4 regions of the Microbacterium sp. BE35 genome follow, and region 4 is predicted to be linked to each of the others. Evidence: predicted binding sites of a transcription regulator. Region 4 holds the regulator's gene; each other region holds the start of a gene.
What was found. Region 4 encodes LexA, which represses DNA repair genes until DNA is damaged. Its sites were predicted from a motif close to TCGAACANNTGTTCGA; they were not measured.
Positions count from the first base shown of each region.

Region 1: J2Y46_RS04030 (DUF222 domain-containing protein) is a predicted target of LexA. The motif match lies at 3,478-3,493, and genes of this name have one in related genera.
Region 2: J2Y46_RS07530 (DUF222 domain-containing protein) is a predicted target of LexA. The motif match lies at 3,630-3,645, and genes of this name have one in related genera.
Region 3: J2Y46_RS14475 (DUF222 domain-containing protein) is a predicted target of LexA. The motif match lies at 2,077-2,092, and genes of this name have one in related genera.

Region 1 covers NZ_JAVDXD010000001.1:918,028-923,689, forward strand. The annotation lists gene J2Y46_RS04010 (alpha-L-arabinofuranosidase C-terminal domain-containing protein) at 1-1,079, opposite strand, end outside; gene rpsN (30S ribosomal protein S14) at 1,207-1,512, opposite strand; gene rpmG (50S ribosomal protein L33) at 1,516-1,686, opposite strand; gene rpmB (50S ribosomal protein L28) at 1,686-1,922, opposite strand; gene J2Y46_RS04030 (DUF222 domain-containing protein) at 2,133-3,467, opposite strand; gene J2Y46_RS04035 (SCO7613 C-terminal domain-containing membrane protein) at 3,752-5,662, shown strand, end outside.
Region 2 covers NZ_JAVDXD010000002.1:271,077-276,738, forward strand. The annotation lists gene J2Y46_RS07515 (hypothetical protein) at 1-435, opposite strand, end outside; gene J2Y46_RS07520 (endonuclease/exonuclease/phosphatase family protein) at 584-1,318, shown strand; gene J2Y46_RS07525 (hypothetical protein) at 1,315-2,154, opposite strand; gene J2Y46_RS07530 (DUF222 domain-containing protein) at 2,201-3,598, opposite strand; gene J2Y46_RS07535 (VanZ family protein) at 3,774-4,298, shown strand; gene J2Y46_RS07540 (hypothetical protein) at 4,712-5,578, shown strand; gene J2Y46_RS07545 (caspase family protein) at 5,575-5,662, shown strand, end outside.
Region 3 covers NZ_JAVDXD010000004.1:140,779-146,440, forward strand. The annotation lists gene J2Y46_RS14470 (AraC family transcriptional regulator) at 1-616, opposite strand, end outside; gene J2Y46_RS14475 (DUF222 domain-containing protein) at 702-2,066, opposite strand; gene J2Y46_RS14480 (M20/M25/M40 family metallo-hydrolase) at 2,590-3,933, opposite strand; gene J2Y46_RS14485 (anaerobic C4-dicarboxylate transporter family protein) at 3,987-5,414, opposite strand; gene J2Y46_RS14490 (pyridoxamine 5'-phosphate oxidase family protein) at 5,537-5,662, opposite strand, start outside.
Region 4 covers NZ_JAVDXD010000002.1:1,109,779-1,115,440, forward strand. The annotation lists gene metE (5-methyltetrahydropteroyltriglutamate--homocysteine S-methyltransferase) at 1-1,429, shown strand, start outside; gene J2Y46_RS11105 (hypothetical protein) at 1,426-2,934, opposite strand; gene lexA (transcriptional repressor LexA) at 3,049-3,729, opposite strand; gene J2Y46_RS11115 (LysM peptidoglycan-binding domain-containing protein) at 3,991-4,401, shown strand; gene J2Y46_RS11120 (histidinol-phosphate transaminase) at 4,469-5,554, shown strand; gene hisB (imidazoleglycerol-phosphate dehydratase HisB) at 5,551-5,662, shown strand, end outside.

The DNA.
Region 1 (5,662 bases), on a different contig from region 4:
TTCACCGTCTGCGCGATGTTGGCCATCACGAGGCGGTCGGCGTTGCGGTGGAACGCGTCGAAGTGGACGGCCGCCACGAGCGCGTCGCGCACGGTGTTCTGCTGGTACAGGAACCCGGGGTTGGTGCCCTCCTCGACGTCCCACCACGTGCCCCACTCGTCGAGCACGAGCCCGACCTTGCGGCCGGGGTCGTACGCGTCCATGATCCGGGCGTGCGCGCTGATGACGCGCTCGATGTCCTGCGCCTTCGACATCGTCGCGTAGTAGTCCTCGGTGGAGAACGACGTGGCGCTGCCCTTGTGCTCCCACGTGCCGGCGAGCGTGTAGTAGTGGAACGAGATCGCCTGGAAGATGTTCTTCGGGTCGCGCTGGCAGCCGAGGCAGCTGAGAGCCTCCATGAGCGCCGTCGTCCAGGTCACGTCGTCATCGGACGCGCCGGCGGCGATGCGGTAGAGCTTGTTGTCGCCGTGGTCGCGGCAGAAGGTCGCGTAGCGACGCGCCTCGGACGCGAACTGCGGGGCGGTGAAGTTGCCGCCGCAGCCCCAGGCCTCGTTGCCGATGCCCCAGAACGGCACCTTCCACGGCTCGTCGCGGCCGTTCTCGCGGCGCAGGCTCGCCATCGGGCTGTCGCCGTCGCGCGTCAGGTACTCGACCCAGTCGCTCATCTCCTGCACGCTGCCACTGCCGACGTTGCCGCTGACGTACGCGTCGGCGCCGAGCATCTCGCACAGATCCATGAACTCGTGCGTGCCGAAGTGGTTGTTCTCGACGACGTCGCCCCAGTGGGTGTTGACCATGCGGGGCCGCGACTGCTTCGGGCCGATCCCGTCGCGCCAGTGGTACTCGTCGGCGAAGCAGCCGCCCGGCCAGCGCAGGTTCGGGATGCCGATGCCCTTGAGCGCCTCGACGACGTCGAGCCGGATGCCGCGCTCGTGGGGGATCGACGAATCCTCGCCGACGTAGAAGCCGCCGTAGATGCAGCGTCCCAGGTGCTCGGCGAAGTGGCCGTAGAGGTGGCGGCTGATGATCGGACCGGGGACGTCCAGGTCGACGACGGCGCGGGCGCGGAGGTCGGGCACGGGTTTCTCCTTCGAAACATCGGGCGAAGCGATTTGTAACGATACACACCCGCGTGTTCGATGTCGAGAAGAAATGCAGAAGGCCCGGAGTTCCGAGGAACTCCGGGCCTTCGGCGAAAGCGGATGCTTACCAGCTGGACTTGGTCACGCCGGGCAGCTCGCCACGGTGCGCCATGTCACGGAAGCGGACACGCGAGATGCCGAACTTCGTGAGGACACCGCGGGGGCGACCGTCGATGACGTCGCGCGAGCGCAGGCGGACCGGCGACGCGTTGCGGGGCAGCTTCTGCAGGCCCACGCGAGCGGCTTCGCGCTCCTCGTCGGTCGACGTCGGCGAAACGAGCGCCTTCTTCAGCTCAAGGCGCTTGGCGGCGTAGCGGTCGACGACCTCCTGGCGCTGCTTGTTGCGCGCGATCTTGCTCTTCTTAGCCATGGATCAACGCTCCTCTCGGAAATCGACGTGCTTGCGGATGACCGGGTCGTACTTCTTGAGCACGATGCGGTCGGGGTTGTTGCGGCGGTTCTTGCGCGTGACGTAGGTGTAACCCGTGCCCGCGGTCGAACGCAGCTTGATGATCGGACGGACGTCCTGTGCCTTCTTGGCCATTAGAGCTTCACACCCTTCGCCTGGAGGTCACGCACGACCGCCTCGATGCCGCGAGCGTCGATGACCTTGATGCCCTTGGCCGAAACGTTCAGCTTGATGTTGCGACCCAGCGACGGAACGAAGTAGGTCTTCTTCTGCACGTTCGGGTCGAAGCGGCGCTTCGTCCGGCGGTGCGAGTGCGAGATGTTGTGACCGAAGCCGGGAACTGCTCCAGTCACCTGGCACACTGCTGCCATAGTGATGTCTCCTTAGTACCGTGAAGCCGGACGGCTTCACCCAAGATCCCTTGTCTGCACCCCGCGCCGGATCCGGCCGGTGAAGGCCCGCGAACTGGTGTGGGATACGTACTGCGTGCTGGAGGCGCGCAGACAAAGAGTCAGTCTAGCACGGACGGATGCTGCGCCCCGCCGGCTCCCACCGGCGCTGGGCATGCCGCATCCCGGCGGTCAGGCGGTGAGCGTGTAGCGCGACTTGCCGGCGAGGCGTGGAGTGCGCTGGGCGTCGATCCACGGCGGGGGAATGAGCCACACCTTCGCATCGATGCCGAGACCGTCGACGCGGATCTCCCACCCGTCGGCATGGAGCCGATGGTGACACCCGGTGCACAGCAGGACGCCGTTCTCGAGGTCGGTGCGCCCGCCGTCGCGATCCCACCATTCGAGGTGGTGCCCGTGGCACCACGCCGGTGGCGCCCCGCAGCCGGCGCATCCGCCGTCGCGCTCGCCGAGCGCGAGCTTCTGCGCCGGGGTGAAGAGGCGCTTCGCGCGCCCCCAGTCGAGGATCTCACTGTCACCGCCGAGCACGCACGGGATGATCTGCGCATCTGCCGCCAGGCGGCGCAGCGCGGACGCGGGGATCGGCTGGGCGATGCCGTCGATCGTCGCGGCGCCCGTGCCCGCCTCGAGATCTGCGAGGTCCATCCGCACGACGACGGTCGCGGTCACCCCAGTGGGCACCCGGTCGCACCCGATCGCGTGGCGGCAGAGGTCCGCGAGCGCATCCGCCTGCATCTGCCGAACCGATCGCGGGTCTCGGTCGACCTCGTCGGCGTGTTCGTTGCGGCGCAGCGCATCGCCGACGAGCGCGTCGAACGCCGCCTTTACCGGCGCTCCCGTCTCCGGGTCGAGCTTGCCGGAGATCACCAGCATCCCGTCTCGCTCCTGAATCTGGAGGGTCCGCTCGGAGACGAGCTGCTCGTGTCGCGGCTCGACGCCGTCGGGATCGAGGTGCGCCCCGGCGCGGGCCAGGAGCTTGCCGAGCTCGTCGGGGCGCAACCCCGGAGCCAGCCCCACGAGCTGCCGCTCTGCTTCGTCGAGCCGGGCCGCATCGACGCGCACGGCCAGCCGGTCGAGCAGGCTGATGATCGCAGCGGCCGGCGTCATGCCGATCCCGCCGCCCGCCACCGCCTCGGCGACATGCGGGCGCTTCGCGGGCAGCGCCTCACCGGTGAGCGACACCCGAGGCGCGGTCGCCTCACCGACCTGCACGATGCGCACCGCCTCACCGACGCTCGTGCCGGTGGTCGTCGAGATCAGCACCGCGGGCGATGCGAAACCCTGCTTCTTCGCGAGCGAATCCTTGCCGAGCTCTCGGCGCGACTGCCGCGAGATCTCGGCCGCTACGGGGGCGAACGCGGCATCGACATGGCGCTTCAGCGCACCGAATGCCTGGTTCACCGCCACGAGCTCAGCCGGCGTCAGAGCGCCGGCAGGACGGCCGCCGCCCGCGGTCGTGAGTGCGCGGAGCGCCTCCGCGATGCCGTCGAGCGGTGTTGCTTTCATGGCTCGACCTTAGAACATATCTACGACATCGAGATCACCCTCTGGAACCAGCTGAGAATGGGGGCCTTTCGGCGTCGGCACCCGCCCCTCGTGCCCCTTCTTAGCGCGGCCCTGTCCCCGCGATACCCCTCCTCAGCGCTGCATTCCGCCACGGGAATGCATCGTCGGGGTTGCTCCAAGACGGCGGGCGCCGGTGGCGCGCCGCATTGTGCGCCCCTACAAAATCCCGCACCGCACCGCATTTCGGGTGGACCATGTCGTCAATCCCGGGAGAGGGGATGGACATGAGCGCAACGCACGACGACGGACCCCTGTGGCCTGCGTCTCCGTTCGATCTCGCCGACGCGCACCGGTGCCCGTCGTGCTTCACCGCCGTCACCGCGCGGGTATGCCCCGCGTGCGGCTTCGCGCTGACCGACCCGGGCGCCCCGCGCGTGCTCGAGCTCGGCCGCCAGATGCTCACGCTGGAGCTGTCGCGTCAGCAGCTGATGGACGAGATCCGCCTCGCGCACGCGACGGCTCTGGTCGCGAAAGCCGTCCCCACGCCCCCTCCAGGCGCCGCTGACGCGTCGCCCGGAGCCTCCGGGCGCGTGGGCCCAGCTGCGCCCGCAACGCTCGCAGGCCCGCCGGAGCTCGTCGCGGCCGAGGCCGGCGCCGGCGCCGGCGTGGCCGTGCATCTGGCGCCCGCGGCCGACGCGATGCTCAGCGACTCGGCGCCGCCGACCGGCGCCATCGCCGTCGTGGCCCAGCCAGCGGCGGAGGGGGCGTCCCTCACAGCGCCCGACGCGCTCGAGCTCGTCACCGTGCCGGAGTCCACCACCGCGGCGCCCGCGACGACGGCATCCGAGATCGTGGTGCCCCCGAAGCCGCCCGCACCGGCCGCTTCGGCGCCGCAGGGGCCTGGTGGGCCGTCCGCACCCGTCGCGGTGGCGGCATCCGCTCCCCGCCGCCGGCTCACGGTACCGGTGCTGCTGCTCATCGTCGGCGTGTCGCTGGTCGGCATCGCCGCCGTGTTCTTCCTGCTGCTCGCGTGGTTCTACGCCGACATCGGCGTGCGCGCGCTCATCATCGGCGGCATCACACTCGCGACGATCGCGCTGGCCTCGTGGCTGCGCCGCCGCGATCTGGGGGCGACGGCCGAGGGCATCGGCGCGCTCGGTGTGGGATTGCTCGCGCTGGACGCGTGGGCCGTGCGGGCGAACGACCTGTTCGGCACCGGGTCGACCGACGCCGCTCTGTATACGGGGTTGTCCGCTCTCGTCGTCGCGGTGATCTGCCGCCTGTGGGCGCGAGTGTCGCATCTACGCGGACCCGACCTCGCCGCGTCGCTGGCACTGCCCGCGGGCCTCGGATTCCTCGTGGGCGGACTGACGTCGCTGCCGCCCACGGAAGCCCTCACCGCCGGCCTGCTCGGCGCCGCCGCCGGCGGGCTGGTGCACGCGCTTCCGGCGCCTTGGTCGTCGGCGCGGCGCGGCGAGGACCACGCGGCCGAGCGCCTGGTGCTCGCGCTCAGCGGGGTGGGTGCCCTGGTCGGTGCGGGTCTCACCGCGGCGTTCCTGACCGCGGACGCACTGCCGGTCGTGATCTGGTCGAGCATCGGGCTCGTCGTGCTCGGCGCCGCGCACGCGTGGCTCGCCCATCGGCCGGTCGACGGCGCTCGCTTGCCCGCCGCCGCCGTGGTCTCGGGCGTCGCCTCGGTGGTCGCGACGGCGGCTGCGGGTCTCGCAGGCTGGCAGCTCGCGCTGCGCAGCAACCTCCCGGTCTACGGCGTGCTGGTCGCCCCCGTGCTCGCCGTGCTCGTCGCCGTCGCCATCGACGTCGTGCGAAGCCGACGCGGCACACCCGCATGGGTGCCTGCGGCGATCGCATCGGCGGTCGTCGCCGGGCTGTCGATCGTCGCCGTGGCGCTCGGCTGGGGCGTGCAGGCCATCACCGTCATCGGCGCCTCCTGGACGGCGTGGCGCACGGATGCCTTCGCCGTGCCTGTCGAGGCCCCCGAGGCCCCGCTGCTCGCGGTGATCGCCGCCGTCGTCATCACAGGCCTGCTGTTCGCCGCTCCCACACTGGCCCGCCCCGTGCTGCGCGAGCTCGTGCCGGTGGTGACTACGATCCTGCTGCTGGTCGCGGGCGCGCGCACGGCGGTGCCCGGCGTGCTCGTCGGGGTCTCCGTCGCGCTGGTCGTCGTCACTGTCGTC
Region 2 (5,662 bases), 840 kb from region 4:
GCGGGGCCGCGGACTGCGCACGCGTGCGGCGGGCGCGGTGCGTCCGGACGCGAGCGCGCCGTGCCGGGCCGTGCCGCCGCGCTTCGAGCCGACGAGCTGTAGCAGGGCGGCCGCGAGCGGGCTCGCGGAGGTCGCCTCGGCCTCGAAGGCGCGGGCGACGACGGATGCTGCGCGCTCGAACTCCTGCCGCTTCTCGAAGACCGCGCGGCGCTCGGCGACCACATGGTCGGCGGCGGCGTACTCGGCGCGCAAGCGGGCGCGCTCGGACTCGTCGAGTCCGGGTCGACGCGCGGTGCGCTCGAGGGCCTCGGCGGCCCGGGAGCGCAGGGCGATGCTGCGGTGCAGCTCGCGCTCGGCGGTCTCACGGGCGACGCGGCTCGCGTCGAGCGCGTCGGCGAGCTCGGCGCGGACGGTCTTCGGGGATGCGGCGGTCATGGGGTCCTCCAGGATCGGGGTGCGGGTTCACGCTCGGATGCCGTGAACCGGCACACCACTCAAGAGCCGCAGCATCCGGTTTTCGTACATACGAGCTTCCTGTCAAGGCCATCCGCTCGCCACGTCGGCGGCATAGGCTGTGGTCGTCATGAAGGTCATCTCGTACAACCTGCGCAAGCACCGGGCGGCGGGGGAGCTCGCCCACCTGGTAGAGCGCCATGGCGCGGACGTGCTGTGCCTCCAGGAAGCGGACACGTCCGACATCCCCGAAGAGATCTCGGGGCTGCGGCTCGCGGACTCCACGCAGCGCAACCGTCTCGGGCTCGCGGTGTACTACCGCGAGAACACCTACCGCGCGGTCGAGGTGCGGGCGCTCGCGCTGAAGAAGTCGTTGCATGACCGCGTGCTCAAGCCCGCGGAGGAGCGGCTGCTGGGAGTCCGGCTGCACGACATCGACGAGAACACCGATCTCATCGTGGCCTCGTTCCACGCCGCGCCGCTGACGGCGCTGAACTCGCTGCGCCGCCACCAGATCCGCACGGCGCTCGGCGAGCTGCAGCAGCTCGGCGAGGGGCTGCCGGCGCTCATGGTCGGCGACTACAACTACCCGGTGTTCAAGGAGCGGCTGGGCCAGCACATCCGCGAGCAGGGGTACGAGCTGAACCTGTCGGACTCGCGCACGTACACGCGCTACCGCTTCTTCCGCGGTCACTACGACTTCGCGACCTCGATCGGCTTCGAGATCGACCGCGTGCGGACGCTGCCGCAGGGCCTGAGCGATCATCTGCCGATCCTCGTGACCGCCCACCCCGCCGCGGGTGTGCGCCGCGTGGTCGAGATCGGCGACCCCGAGACGGCGGCGGCAGGCAGCGGCGCTGCCTAGAGGAGCGACGGGTCGGGGTCGCTCCATTTCTCGATCCCCTGCACCACCCAGAACACGAAGAACAGCGTGAGCGCGATCGCCTCGACGATGAGGACGATGGGGACACCGGAGCCGCCCGCCTGCGGGAGCAGCACGACATACGCCACGAGCACCAGCACGAGCCCCACCGCGATCGCGGTGTACAGCACACGGAACACCGGGGCAGGGGGCGGACCCTGCCGAGGAAACGCGCCTCGCACGGCGACCGCCGCGAACAGTGCGAAGAAGGCCGTCGTCGCGATGAAGTGCGCGTTCTGCAGGAACGCGTCTCGCGCGAATGCCCACGTGAGCCCCGTCACGGCGATCACGACGGCCGCGATCAGCAGCGACGGCCACACCGCTGCGAGCGAGACCTGGCCGAGCGCGCCGAGCACCAGCGCGACGAGGAGCAGCAGAATCCCGAGCACGAGGTAGACGACGACGCCGTTCGCGACGTCCGCCTCATACGCGGGCGGGAAGCAGCGTCCCGTGCACGGGACGCTGACGCCGGGCACGGCGCCGGGCGCGAGAGTCGTCGGCACCAGGGCGATCAGCGGCGCGAACAGTGCGGCGGCATCGAGGAGAGCCCGCTCCGCTCCGCGTCCGGACAGGGCGAACAGCGCGAGGGAGACTGCGATCAGCGCCCCGACGAACACATCGCGGGCGGGCGTGTAGAAGTAGTCGCTGACGGAGGTCAGCCAGCCGTACGTCGTCGCCGCCTGGGCGATCGCGACGAAGATCGCGATGACGGTGCCGGCCAGCCCGATCCGCAGGTAGCGGTAGGTGCGCTCGAGCGACGTCGACCCAGCGGATGCCATGGCGATCACGATAGCGGCCTGCCCCGACGACCGTGCCCCGCCTGGGTCAGGCGGCTGCGAAGTCGTAGCGGGCGCGTCCGCCCAGGCGTGGAGTGCGCGCGGGGTCGACGTAGACGGGTGGGATGAGCCACACCCTGGCTTTTCGACCGGTGCCTTCGACCTGTATGTCCCACCCGTTGTCATGTATCCGGTGGTGGCACGATTCGCAGAGCAGCACGCCATTGTCGAGGTCGGTGGGGCCGGCGTCTCGCCTCCACCAGAGGATGTGATGCACCTTCGTGAATTGGGGCGGAAGCCCGCACCCGGTGCACCCACCGTCGCGCTCGCCGAGGGCGAGTTTCTGGGACCTGGAGTAGAGCCGCCGCTCGCGACCCCAGTCGAGAATCTCGCTGTCGCCGCCGAGCACGCAGGGGATCACCGAGGCGCTGGACGCGAGCTTGCGGGCCGCCGAGGCCGAGATGGGAGCGTCTATGCCGTCGATCTCGGCCGTGCCGGTGCCCTGGCGAAGGGTCTCGAGGTCCATGCGCACGACCACCGTCACCCCGTTCAGGGGGAGGTCCTTCTCGTCACAGCCGAGGGCGTGCTCGCAGATGCTCACGAGCGCGTCGGCCTGCATCTGCGGGATCGTGCGGCGCTCAGCATCCGTCGTCTCATCGAGCAGGGGCGTCGTGCGCGCATCGGGCGCGGGCGTGGCGCGGGCGTTCTCGACGTCGCGCTGGGCGCGGAGCTTCGCAGTGACCATGCCTTCGAGCGCGGTCACGACCGGCGCGCCGCTCACCGGGTCGAACTTGCCGTTGATGATGATCATGCCGGAGCGATCGCGGCGGATGGTCAGCCCCGTCTCGGCCGCCAGGTCCGCTTCGCGGGGCTCGACACCGTCGGGGTCGAGCCAGGCCTCGGCGCGGAGAATGAGCTTCGACAGGGCGTCGAGGGGGAGCCCGGCAGCCTGCGACACGAGGAGCTTCTCGGCTTCGTCGACCTTCTCAGCTCCGGCGCGGATCGCGACGCGGTCGAGCATCGCGATGATCGCCGACGCCGCCTGCGCTCCGATGCGGCCGTCGCTCAGACCCTGCCCGACGTGCGGATGCCGGGCAGGTGCCTTGTCGCCGGAGAGCAGCATGCGCGGAGTCGTGGCCTCGCCGACCTTCACGAGCCGGGCGGCGTCGCCGGTGGTCGTGCCCATCGTCGCCGCGATGAACTGCGTGGGGTTGCGGAAGCCCTGGATCTTCGCGAGGCTGTCGGGCCCGAGCTCGGGCCGTGACTGCCGCTGGATCTCGGATGCCACCAGCGCTTGAACGCTCTCGGCAAGACGTTTGCCGCGCCCGATCTGCTCGTTGAGAGCGATCAGCTCGGCCGGCGAGAGCGACGCGATGTCGCGCTCGTCGGGCAGGATTCCCCGCGCAACGTCGATCGCCTCGGCGAGGGACGACAGTGCGCTGGTCATGCATTCAGCGTAGCGGAGGCGAGCACGAGTGTCAAAGATTTGTTCGAATGATCCAGGCTAAATGCTCGCGAACTCGATCCTGTTTCTCGGCCATGAACGATCTTAAGGTTGAATCACGTATCGTGACCATCGAACATCTGTTCCCTCCGCCGATGCGTACTCTCGCTCGAACGCGGTGCCGAGTAGAATCGCCGCACTGCGCGGCAGCGTCGCGGCGCCCGACCGAGGGGAGCCCGCCATCACCGACGCACCCGCTGTCGCGCCCGCGCAGCCCTCCACCGCGGCCGTCGCCACCTTCCACCTGCGTCGCACGCAGGGGCGAGGCATCCGTCTGCTCGTCGTCTATGGCGTGATGCTCGCGCTCATCGCGTTCTGGCCGACCCCCGTGGATCGCGGAGCGTCAGCCCCTCTCCACGCGATCACGCGCGCCGTTCCCTGGCTGACCTACGAACTCATCGAGACGACGGCGAACGTCGCGCTGTTCGTGCCGTTCGGGGTGCTGCTGGCGCTCGTCCTTCCGCTGCACCGCGGACTCGTCGTGCCGATCGCCCTCGCGACGACGCTCGTGATCGAGTCGGGGCAGGGGCTGCTCCTCTCCGAGCGCACGCCGAGCCTGCGCGACATCGTCGCCAACGTGCTGGGCGCCACCATCGGCCTCGCGATCGTGCACCTGATGGAGCGGCGCAGGATTCCGGATTGACGGATGCTGCGCCGCGCCCCGCGTCCGGTCGGACGGCGCCGTTGCGGCCCCTTGTGCGGCGGCATCCGCAGCGCTAGCATCCGGGCATCGGTTGCCGGGGGGAACGCGCAATCGGTTCGGGTCCAGCGCGAAGGCGCGGCTGTTTCGCCGTGCCAGTTCGACCGGGGGGCGAGACCATGAACGACGCTCAGAACAACGAGCCTGCAGCAAACGGCGCCGATGCGGATGCTGCGGCTGCAGATGCCCCAGCGCCGGTGGCGAATGCGCCCGAAGGGGAGAAGCCGCCCGTGCCGCCCGGAGAAGATGGCGAACCGGTGGCGCCCGCGCCACCCGACCAGGCTCCGGCGCCGGCCCCAGCGCCCGCGCCGGCCCCAGCGCCCGCGCCGGCCCCAGCGCCCGCGCCCGGAAAGCCGGTGCTGACCCTCGCCGCAGTCGTGGCTCCGAAGCAGCCGGTGACCGCGCCCGCGCCGCTCGCGGCAGTGCCGCCGGGGGCGCCCGTGAGATTCACCGTGACGTCGACGGTGGCGATCCCCGCTCCGTCCCTGAAGTCGGGCACAGTGCCGATCGCAGCGACGTTCGCCAACGCGGCCCGCTCCGCCACGGCCACCGAATGGAACGCGAACGTTGTGTTCACCGCGCAGCCGGCCGGCGAGGTGCATGCCTCGGTCGGCGCAGGAGCCGACGAGGTCGTGTCGGCGCCGATGCGGATCACCCTCACCACGGGCCCCGTCACGGGGCAGCCTCCCGGCAACGGAGGCGGCGGGGACATCGTCGGCCCTGCCGAGGTCGCAGTCGGCGAGTACGACGCCGACTTCGCCCGCCGCACGGGCAAGGTGTTCCGGGGGCTCGCCTTCGTGTTCGCGGGTCTCGCCGCCTGGATGCTCCTGTGGATCCTGCCGATGGGCGGCCTCGACGACACCGAATCCGACCTCACCGAGCGGGTCATCGCTGCGGCGAGCACTGTCGCCCTCGCCGCCGGAGTCATCGCGATCCTTGCGGGAGTCTGGATGGCGCTGCTCGAGGCGAGAGGCCGACAGCGCGCGCGGGTGGCCATCGCCGCAGGCGGCTCGAGGGGCGCCGGGGGCCTGGGCATGAGCATCGCCGACGTCGAGAAGCTCGCGGCGGCGCTGAGCAAGGTCCGCGGAACCATTGCCGCATTCGTCATCGGCGTGCTGCTGATCGTGCTCTCGCTGACGGCGCTGACGGTCGGACAGGCCATCCCCGATCCGCCCGCGACCACTCAGACCGACGACGGGCAGTCAACGACTGGTGACGAATGAGCGAGGTGCACGCGGTGCTGATCGGTGTGGCCGCGCCGGCGCCGGTGCGGTGGTCCGACAACGACGGAAGGTTCGTCACCGCCA
Region 3 (5,662 bases), on a different contig from region 4:
CCGCGACGCCGTGGAGGTAGGTCAATTCGCTTCCCTCGGTGTAGTCGGCGTCCACGTCGGCGCTCACCTGCAGCAGCCCAGCCGGCTCGGTGCTGCTCAGCTCCTTGAGCCGGGCGTGCTCGGTGACGGACAGAGAGACGATGTGGGCCTGGATGTGCGGATTGACGCCTTCGTGGATGAGAGGCACGCGTGCGGCATGACCGATCAGCAGGAAGGCCGGTCGGTCGGCGATACGGGTGTCCATGGGTGTGTTCCCTTCTACGGTCAGGCGGAACCTGAGCTGCGGTTGCGATCGAAGGGGACCGCCGTCGCGGCGCACATCAGCGGGGCTCGCACCGTGCACCGCCCGGAACGCACGACCGAACGCCTCGGTGGAGCCGTAGCCATGGCGCACCGCGGTGTCGAGCATCTCGCCGTCGCCGAGCACATCGGCAGCCGCGACCGTCATTCGCCGACGCCGGATGTACTCCGAAAGCGGCATGCCCGCCAGCGACGAGAACATGCGACGCACGTGGTACTCGGTGGTGCCGAGGCTCGCGGCGAGCCCGGCGAGGTCGACGTCGTCCGACAAGTCGGCTTCGGCGACCTCGATCACCCGGTTGAGAATCGCGATCACGGTTCCTCCCTCCACACCAGCCTCGTCGGGCGCGCACGGAGGCGCCCGACTATCGCGGTTCGATTCGATCGTGCCGCACCGGACGTCAGAAGGGCGGGTTCTCCGGCGGTTCTGCGATCCGCTCGAGCAACGCGCGGACGCGTTCTCGCAGACCCGCGAACGGGTTCGTGGTGTGATGCCCGCTGGGAAAATCAACCTCGATGCTGCCGTCCTCCCGCCTCTGATGCCGGAGCAGCGTGGTGTCTTTCAGCGCGTGGTCGGGGTCGCACAGCGGATCGAGGTTCGCAATGTCGGTCACGCCGCGACCAGGACCGTGATAGGCGCAGTGGTGATCGATGTCTCCGTCGATCGCGAGGCGGTCGCAGCCGTCGCGTGCGCACGTGCCATGCACCAGAGCCAGCCACTCTCGTTGCGCAGGGGTGGCCTTGCGGGATCGGCGGTCCATATCGAGGATGACGCCGGTCACCGGCTCGGTGATCACCCTTGTGAATGCGCCGGCGTCGAGCAGCAGCTGCCGGGCGGTGGCATCGTCGATCGTTCCGATTCCGGGGATCAGGCAGTCACTGTTCAGATCCAGACCCGCCACCCCGGTGGAGGTCGCCGGGACGCGCACGCTCGCCCTCGCCGCGGGAGCGAGCCGGTCGAATGGAACAGTCACGAGCACCTTTGACTTCACTCGAGTGACGTCGCCGCCGATCAACATTTCAGCGAACAGATCCGCACGGATCTGCCCCGTCGTGCGACCGTTGCGCTCGACCGCAGGCATCTGCTTCGCCGTCAGCGAGAGTTCGCGGTCGAAAGCGTGTGCACGATCTGTTGTGACCATCGCGTATACCCACGACATGCCGTCGGCGACGTCCTCGACGTACACCGTGCGTCGAGCGAAGGCGGCTGCGTGCCGCTGCGTGCGGGTGCACGCCGTCAGCCGGTCGGCGACCTGGCGAGCCTGCCGGCGGGTGCCGCTGACCGTGGACGACACGGCGATATCGCGCATCAGCTCATCGAACCCGCCGCTCGCATCGGGCACGCTCTCGATCAGCGGCATCTGGGCGAGTACGGCCTTCACATGCGCGATCGATATCAGCCCATCGCGCGCGGCCTGCCAAACGCGGGGGAGTTGCGCGAGCGCCCGCTGCGCCACGGCCGCCGACGACCGCACTTCGCCCTCCGTGAGGCGCAGCCGCGACGACGCCTCGAGAGCTGCGCACCGCTCCGCCAGCGTGGCATCGCCGCCGAGCGATGGAAACCCTCCGGCCAGGCGCGGATCGAAGTCCACGTTCACGTACAGCTCAGGATGTGCGCGCGCGAAGTCGAGTACCTCGGCGAGATGCTCGCTCTGCCGCGCCGCACGCCGGTTCATCTCGAACTGCGCTGACTCCGCGTCCCCGAACAACTCCCTGAGCACGAACGCATGGCCCACATGGCCAACGGTCGGCGAGAGGGCTTCCATGAATCGAGTTTAGTACTTATCTTCGATTCTGCATAGCCCCAACGTGATCTTCGATCGAAGATGCGGCACACGGTCGCGCCGAACAGGCCGGCCGGAGAGACTCTGCGTCGCGTCGCGTGCTTCCAGCATGTGGGGACGACGGCGCCCGTGACACTCGCTGTGTCGTCCGCATCCAACGCGTGCACACGACACCGCAAGCTGAACGCCGACGAAGTCGATCTCACAGTCCCGGCTCAATAGGTATTTCAGGGGAGCCCGTGAGATTCCCGCGTCCCGCGGTCTCCGGGCGAGTTGACATAATGTGCATTATCGGCGCGATCAGGAAGCAGCGCAGAAGGAACCCCTTCCGGACCCTCGTTCCAGAAGGGGTTCCCGGAAGGGGTCCTTCACAGAGGTTCGCCCCATACGTTCCGCGTCGCGCGCTCGACCGCCGCGCGAAGCCACAGAGTCAACCGGATGACTTTCCCCGATGGCGTTACAACGCTGTAGTTCCGTCGCACGCCGCGGGTCGCAGCATCCGCCCTCATCCGGCGAATTCGCGGATGAACAGCGTCTGGGCGACGATCATCCGCTCGATCTCCTTCGGATCGACCGATTCGTCGGACGCGTGGATGCGCGCGTACGCGGTGTCCTCGGCGCCCCACAGCACGATGGCCGCGTCGGGAGCGATCTTCTTGAACGACGCCACGAGCGGGATCGACGCGCCGCTGCCGATGGGCTCCACGTCGGCGCCGTACGCCTCGCGCAACGCGTCCTCTGCGGCGACGATCGCCGGGTGCGACTCGTCGACGGCGAACGGATGCCCCACCTTGACCTTCTCGACGACCACCTCGGCGTTCCAGGGCCGCTGTGAACGGAGGTGCGCCATGAGCGCCTCCAGCTGGGCGTCGCCGTCGGAACCCGGGATGATGCGCATCGACAGCTTCGCCTTCACCTCGTTCAGCAGCACGTTCGACGCCTCGGTCGTGTTCGGCACGTCCATGCCGAGGACGGTGACCGACGGCTTCGCCCAGATGCGGTCCGACAGCGAGCCGGTGCCGAGGAACTCCACGCCGGGCAGGATCGCCGACCCGCCGCGGTACACGTCCTCGTCCATCTCCGCGCCGTCCCAGTGGCCGCTGCCGACGCCCGGGATCACCGTGTCGCCGTTCTCATCGTGCAGCGAGTCGAGGATGCGGATCATCGCGGTGAGGGCGTCGGGCGCGGCTCCCCCGAACTCCCCCGAATGCACCGGGTTCGCGAGCGTCCGCACCGTGACGGTGCACGCGACATCGCCGCGGAGTGCCGTGGTGAGCCCTGGCCGACCCGGCGCCTGGGGACCGATGTCCGCGATGACGTACGCGTCCGCCGCGAACTTCTCGGGGTTCGCCTCGACGAAGGCTTCGAGGTGCGAGATCGTCTCCTCCTCCCCCTCGACGAGGATCTTCACCCGGCACGGCCGGTCGGCGCCGAGCAGCTTGAGGGTCGCGTAGTGGATGACGAGCCCGGATTTGTCGTCGGCGGCGCCGCGGCCGTAGATGCGCCCGTCCTCCTTCCTGACCGGTTCGAACGGCGGGGTGGACCACCGCTGGCTGTCGGGCGCCGGCTGCACGTCGTAGTGGGCGTAGAGCAGCACCGTCGGCGACCCCGCGGGTCCGGGAAGGTCGGCGAAAACGCAGGGATATCCATCAGGGACCTCGACGAGCGACACGCCCTTCGCGCCGGCCGCTTCGAAGAGCTCGACCACGGCTCGACCCATCTCGTGAACGGGCTCGGGATCGAAGCCCGGGAAGGCCACAGAAGGGATCCGCACCAGGGTCTCGAGGCGATCGATCACTTCGGGCATGAGCGCGGCGGCGCCCTCCGCGATCTCGTTCGTGTCAGACATGCTTGCCCCTCTCCGCGCGCGGACGCGCTCTCAGACGCCGTGGACCCGGCGGTTCACGCCGGGATGATGAGCTGGATGAGCAGACCCGATGCCACGACGGCCACCCAGGACACGAGCATCGGGATCGTGAAGGAGTGCCAGACAGGCACCTGGGTGAGCTTCGTCGAGCCGGTCTGGTCGGTCTCGACCGACGCGATCTGCGAGCCGTTCGCCGGGAACAGCCAGACGCCGATGAGCGACGGCCACATCGCCGTGATCACTCCCGGCGCGAGCCCGGCGGCGAGCGCGATCGGTATCAGGGTGTTCGTCGTGGCGGATTGACTGGTCGTGAGACCGGCCATGAGGAACAGCGCGACCGCGAGCAGGAGCGGGTTGGATTCGATCATCTTTCCCAGCGGCTCGATGATGGTCTCCTCATTGGCCGAGATGAAGGTGTCGGCCATCCACGCGATGCCGAACAGCGCGACAGCGGCGACATAACCGGCACGCAGCAGCGGCTGCTCGACCACGACCGACGGCTTGACCTTGCGCACGAGGATGATCACGAGGGCGACCGTGAACATCACCATCTCGATGACCGGCGACATCCCGATCGGCACGAGCTCGCCGTCATCGTTCGGGAACGCCGGTCGCAGCGAGGGGAACAGGCCGAGCATCACGACCAGCAGCGTGCCGGCGATGAAGATCCACGCCGCCGTCGCCCCGCCCGGAGGCACGGGGTGATCGACGGGCCCCGCCTTCTCGACCGCTCCGCCGACGGGGGCGCCGAGGCTCGACGTACCCGCGCCTGCGCTGCCGCCGACCTTCGCGGCGTATGCGGCCTTGAGCGGCGCCGGCACCTCGACCGTGCCCTGCTCGACGCGCGCGAGGAACACGGGGTCGTCGAGCAGGTTCTTGCCGATGCGCTGCTGGACGAACGAGGTCGCGATGCACGCGACGATCGCCGCCGGCACCGTCACCGCCAGTATCTGCGGCAGGCCGTACCCGGTGCCGTCCATGAGCACGAGATAGGCCGCCATCGCCGCAGACACGGGGCTCGCGGTGATGCCGAGGCCGGAGGTCACGGTCGACGCCGCGAGAGCGCGTTCGGGCCGCTGCCCGTTGCGGTAGGCGGTCTCGTAGATCACCGGGATCAGGGCGAAGAAGATGTTCGAGGTTCCCGAGAGCACGGTGAACACGAAGGCGACGAGCGGCGCGACGAAGGTCAGCCGGGCGGGATTGCGCTGGATGATCTTCGAGGCGATCGCGACGAGGTAGTCGATGCCGCCGGCGGCCTGCATCGCGGACGACGCCGTGATCACCGCGATGATGATGAAGAACGCGTCCACCGGCGGCGAGCCCGGCTCGAGTCGGAAGACGAAGACCAGGATTGCGGTGCCGACGACACCCCAGAGCCCCAGTCCGATCCCGCCCGTGCGCACGCCCATGACGATCGCGCCGATCACGACACAGGCCTGCAGGATGACGATCACTGTCTCCATCGAAACCCCCGAGTCGACTGCCCTTGGCGCCGACGATAGCGACGCGCGGCACGCGCGTCGAGAGAATCGCAGGAAGTGTCCTCCGTCACTCAGGCCAACCGCGACCCGCTGAGCGGTGTGGATCAGATGACCCAGTCGCCGTCCCGCATGAGCACGCGGCCGGCCAGCTCGTTCGACTCGCGCCAGGCCTGTATCCGCGTCGGTCGCAGCACGAGGAAGACGTACCCGGGCAGCCCGCGCGGGTCCCA
Region 4 (5,662 bases):
TCTCGTGGGCGGAGTCGTCGACGGACGGAATGTCTGGCGCGGTGACCTCGACGCCGCATGGGAGCGCCTGCAGGTGCTGAGCGCCGTGGGCGCCTCGGAGATCAGCGCGGGCACCTCGACCTCGCTCCAGCACGTGCCCCACGACGTCGCCGACGAGTCCGCGCTCGATGAGCGGCTCGCGTCGTGGCTCGCGTTCGCCGACCAGAAGGTCGCGCAAGTGGTGGCGCTCGCCACCGGTCTGGTCGACGGGCGGGAGGCCATCGCCGAGCCGCTGGCCGAGGCATCCGCCGCCCTCGCGGACCGTCGCACCGCACCCGGCGTGCGCGACGGCGCGGTGCGCGCGCGGGCCGCGGTGCTGGACTCCGGTGACTTCGAACGCGGCGACTACGACGCCCGCGTCGCGGCGCAGGATGCCGAGCTCGCGCTTCCGGTGCTGCCCACCACCACGATCGGGTCGTTCCCGCAGACCGGCGACATCCGCCGGGCGCGTGCTCGCCACGGCCGCGGCGAGCTCAGTGCCGACGAGTACCAGCGATTCCTGCGCGACGAGATCGCGCGCGTCGTCACGCTCCAGGAGGACATCGGCCTCGACGTCCTCGTGCACGGCGAGGCCGAGCGCAACGACATGGTGCAGTACTTCGCCGAGAACCTCGACGGCTTCGCAGTGACAGAGAACGGCTGGGTGCAGTCGTACGGTTCGCGCGCGACGCGGCCGTCGATCCTGTGGGGCGACGTGGCGCGACCGGCGCCCATCACCGTCGCGTGGTCGACTTTCGCCCAGTCGCTCACCGACAAGCCCATGAAGGGGATGCTCACGGGGCCGGTGACGATCCTGGCGTGGTCGTTCGTGCGCGACGATCAGCCGCTCGGCGAGACCGCGAACCAGGTGGCGCTGGCGCTGCGGGATGAGATCGCCGACCTCGAGGGCGCGGGCATCCGTGTCATCCAGGTCGACGAGCCGGCGCTGCGGGAGCTCCTCCCGCTCAAGGCGGCGGACCAGCCGGCCTACCTCGAGTGGTCGGTCGGCTCGTTCCGCCTCGCGACCGCGGGTGCCGCGCAGGCGACCCAGGTGCACACCCACCTCTGCTACTCGGAGTTCGACGTGGTCATCGACGCGATCGCGGCGCTCGACGCCGACGTGACCTCGATCGAGGCCGCCCGCAGCCGCGGCGAGGTGATCGGCGACATCCGGGCGTCGGGCTTCACGGCCGGCATCGGCCCGGGCGTCTACGACATCCACTCGCCCCGCGTGCCGTCCGTCGGCGAGATCGCCGATCTCCTCGGCCGTGCGGTCGCCGAACTCCCGCTGCGCCGCGTCTGGGTCAACCCCGACTGCGGGCTGAAGACGCGCGGGTACGACGAGACGGTCGCATCGCTGAAGAACCTCGTCGAGGCGACCGAGGCGGTGCGGGCGAGCGTGCCGGCCTAGGAGCCCTTCTTCTTCGACCCGGATGCCGCGGCCACGTCGGTCGCGGCATCCGTCGCGTCCGGGATGACCTCGGTGTCGTTCAGCGGCTCCAGGACGGCGGTCTCCGCATCGCCCGCCTCTTCGTCGACGACATCGGCTTCGGCGACATCGATCTCGAGGTCCGCGGCGGCGGCCAGAGCCTCGTCGGGGCGACGCTGCAGCAGCTCGAAGACCCACCAGACGATGAGCCACACGATCAGCACGAGGAACACCTCGCTCACGCTGAGCGGCCGAAGAAGCATGAGCCAGAGGATCGCCAGGCCTCCCAGCACGATGCGCACGAGGATCCGCTGCGCGTAGAGCCACGTCCCGAAGCGGCCGGTGTCGATGCCGCGCTTCAACGCGGCCCCCCGCAGCCCCGCATTCACCGAGGCGACACCGCTGCGTGCCGCCGTGGCACCACGCCAGCGACCGGACATCCACGCGATCACGGCGATCACGACGCCCAGCAGCGTGAGCACGATCGCCGTATCGCGCATCGCGGCGGTGATCTGCTCGTACATCGACGCGAGGGCACCTGCGGGTACGCCGAGGTTCGGCGCGCTGAGCGCAAGCACCGAACCCCCGATGCCCAGCGCGATCGCAAGGATCCCCGCACCGACGGCGATCCCGACCCCGCTGCCGAGGACGGCGGTGGAGCGCCGCCGCGCGATCAGGATGCCCGCCAGGAAGAGCACGAGCGCGATGATCGGGGTCCACCAGCCGGCGGCGACGGCGAGGTTGTAGACGGTGCCGACCACCGTGAGGGCGTCGCTCTGCGCGACGACGATGGTCTTGTCGATGACCGGGATGGACTCGGCGAAGGTGATGCCGCGATCTACGAGGCGCTTCTTGACCTCCTCGATGATCGGGCCGAGCTGGATGCCCACCTCGCCGGTGTCGCTGATCACCACGGCGCCGCCGGAGGTGCCCCCGGCGGCGACGGCCGCCAGCGACTTGTGACTGGCTCGCAGCGCCGTCTCCCACACATCGGCGAACGCGTCGGACTGCACCAGACGCGTCACCGTGGTGTCGACGAGGTTCTGCAGACCTTGGGCGGCGGGTGCCCGCAGCAGATCGAGAGCGGCGAGAGCCCGCGGCGGCAGATCGAGCTGCTGGATGCCGTCGAACAGGTCGTTCGTCAGGCCCTCGAGGTCGAGCGAGTCCTCGATCGCCGTGGTGACCTGGTCGGCCACGAGTGCCTGCACCTGCGGATCTTCGGCGAGCGGGGCGAAGGTCTCCACGAACCGGGTCTCGTCGACCAGTTCGACCCGCGCCCATGCCGCGACGATCGAGACCGGCACCAGGATCGTCGCGATGACGATGCACAGCGCCGACAGGAAGGCCCGCCAGCGGTTGCCGTGCGCCCTCTCGGAAGGAGCTGGCGGCGGCGGCGATCCGGCGCGCAGTCGGGCGTTCTCGGCCTCGAGGGCGTCGAGGCGGGCGCGGAGCGCGGCGGACTCGTCCGCGGCGGTGACGTCGGTCATTCCCCCCTTATAGCGCTTGGCCGTGATCCACCGCCACCCGCCTCACGAGTTGGTGTCGAACTGTGCCTGAACGAAGGTCGACGAGATCGGCACGGCTGCGCTCGATCAACGGATTCAGACCGCGCGCAGCACCGCGACGACCTTGCCGAGCACGGTGGCGTCGTCGCCCAGGATCGGCTCGAACGCGGAGTTGCGGGGGAGGAGCCAGGTGTGGCCGTCGCGCTGGCGGAACGTCTTCACGGTCGCCTCGCCGTCGAGCATCGCCGCGACGATGTCGCCGTTGTCGGCGGTGGCCTGCGATCGCACCACGACCCAGTCGCCGTCGCAGATCGCGGCGTCGATCATCGACTCGCCGGAGACCTTGAGCATGAAGAGGTCGCCCTTGCCGACGAGCTGGCGCGGGAGCGGGAAGATCTCCTCCACCTGCTGTTCGGCCGTGATGGGAACGCCCGCGGCGATGCGTCCGACCAACGGAACGAGCGCGGCGTCGCCGACCGACGGCGCCGCGTCGGCGGGGCTCTCGGTGGCGGTGCCGGGCAGGTCGATGAGGACCTCCATGGCGCGGGTCTTCCCGGCATCGCGCCGCAGGTAGCCGCTCAGCTCGAGCTGGTTGAGCTGGTGCGTGACGCTCGACAGCGACTTGAGGCCGACGGCATCGCCGATCTCGCGCATGCTGGGCGGGTAGCCGTGACGGGCGATCGAGCGCTGGATCACTTCGAGGATCGCGAGCTGCTTGTCGCTCAGGCTCTTGCGCCGGCGGGTCTGGGGCTTCTCTCGCCCGGCCGCGTCGCTCATCTTCCGGCTCCGTCCTGCGCTCGGCCCGAGCGCTGTTTCTTCGAATGTCGGAGGCCCGTGGTGGGGTTCTCGTATCGAAACCGTATCCGGATCGCACGCGATGAGGTGGCAACCTCCCCGCGTGTCGCGTTCGAGAGATCGACGTCGGAATCCGGTATTGACATCGTACAGACTCGAAGATAGCTTCGGAAGAGAGGTTCGCATTCCCCACTCCCGGCCGAGTGGAGAATGCGAATCTCTCCCCATCAGGAGGAGACGAGCATGACCGCGATCGACTTCACGACGACCGTCCCGTCGCCGGCCCGGGCAGCCGGCGCCGCAGCCCAGCGCGCCACGCGCGCCGTCGCCGGGCGATCCACGCGTCTGCGGTTGACGGTGCGCGGTCGTCGCGTGCTCGCCGTGCTGGCCGCCCTTCCGGCGGTGATCGCCCTGAGCGTGGCGGTGCTCGGCGGCGGCGTGGCGCTTGCGTCGCGCGACGCGGGTGCCCCCGCGGGATCGTTCACCACGGTCACGGTCGCGCCCGGCGAATCGCTGTGGACGATCGCCGAAGAGGTCGCCCCCGACCGCGACCCGCGCGACGTCGTCGACGAGCTCGTGCGGCTGAACGCGCTCGACACCGTCCTCGTCCAGGCAGGCCAGCGTCTCGCGATCCCGGCGGCGTACGGCCGCTGATCCAGCGGTGCGTCGCGCGGCGTCACGCGGCGACGACGTGCCGACGGGCGGGCCTACCATGGGATGGGTGAGTGCACGTCTCGAAGACCTCCCCATACGCGCCGATCTCCGCGGGCAGAAGCCCTACGGCGCCCCGCAGGCGCCGCTTCCGGTCGCCCTGAACGTCAACGAGAACACGCACCCGGTTCCCGCCGAGGTCGCGGACGACATCCTCGACTCGATCGCACTCGCACTGCGCGACGTCAACCGCTACCCCGACCGCGAGTTCACCGCCCTGCGCGAGGGCTTCGCCGGCTATCTGGGTCACGGTCTCACCCGCGACCAGATCTGGGCTGCGAACGGCTCGAACGAGGTACTGCAGCACATCCTGCAGGCGTTCGCAGGCCCGGGGCGCACCGCCTTCGGGTTCACGCCCACGTACTCGATGTACCCGCTGCTCACGCGCGGCACCGGCGCGGAATGGATCTCGGGCACCCGCTCGGCCGACTACACGATCGACGCCGAAGACGCGGCGTCCCAGATCGCGGACGCCTCGCCCGACGTGATCTTCCTGTGCTCGCCGAACAACCCGACGGGCACACCTCTTGGCCTGGACGTCGTCGAAGCCGTGTACGAGGCGAGCGACGGAATCGTCATCGTCGACGAGGCGTACTTCGAATTCGCCCCGCACGACGAGCGCTCGGCGCTGACGCTGCTGTCGGGGCGCGAGCGCCTCGTCGTGTCGCGCACCATGAGCAAGGCATTCGCGTTCGCCGGGGCGCGCGTGGGCTACCTGGCCGCGGATCCCGCCCTCATCGACGCGCTGCGCCTCGTGCGCCTGCCCTATCACCTCAGTGCGCTGACCCAGGCGGCGGCGTCGGCCGCGCTGCGCCACGCCCCCGTCATGCTGGGCATGGTCGACGAGATCGTCGCTCAGCGCGACCGCATCTCGGCCACGGTCGAGGCGCTCGGCTACACGCCCCACGAGTCGTGGACGAACTTCGTGCTGTTCGGGGGCGTCGCCGATCCGGCGGCCACCTGGCAGGCCCTGTACGACGAGGGCGTGCTCATCCGCGACGTCGGCATCCCGTCTCACCTGCGGGTCACCGCGGGCACCGCGGATGAGACCACCGCATTCCTCGACGCCCTCGCCTCGGTAGGATCGGCGACATGAGCGCCGCACCACGTACCGCCTCGCTGCGCCGGGCGACGAGCGAGTCGACGGTCGAGCTCGAGCTCGATCTCGACGGCACCGGCCGCAGCCGCATCGACACCACGGTGC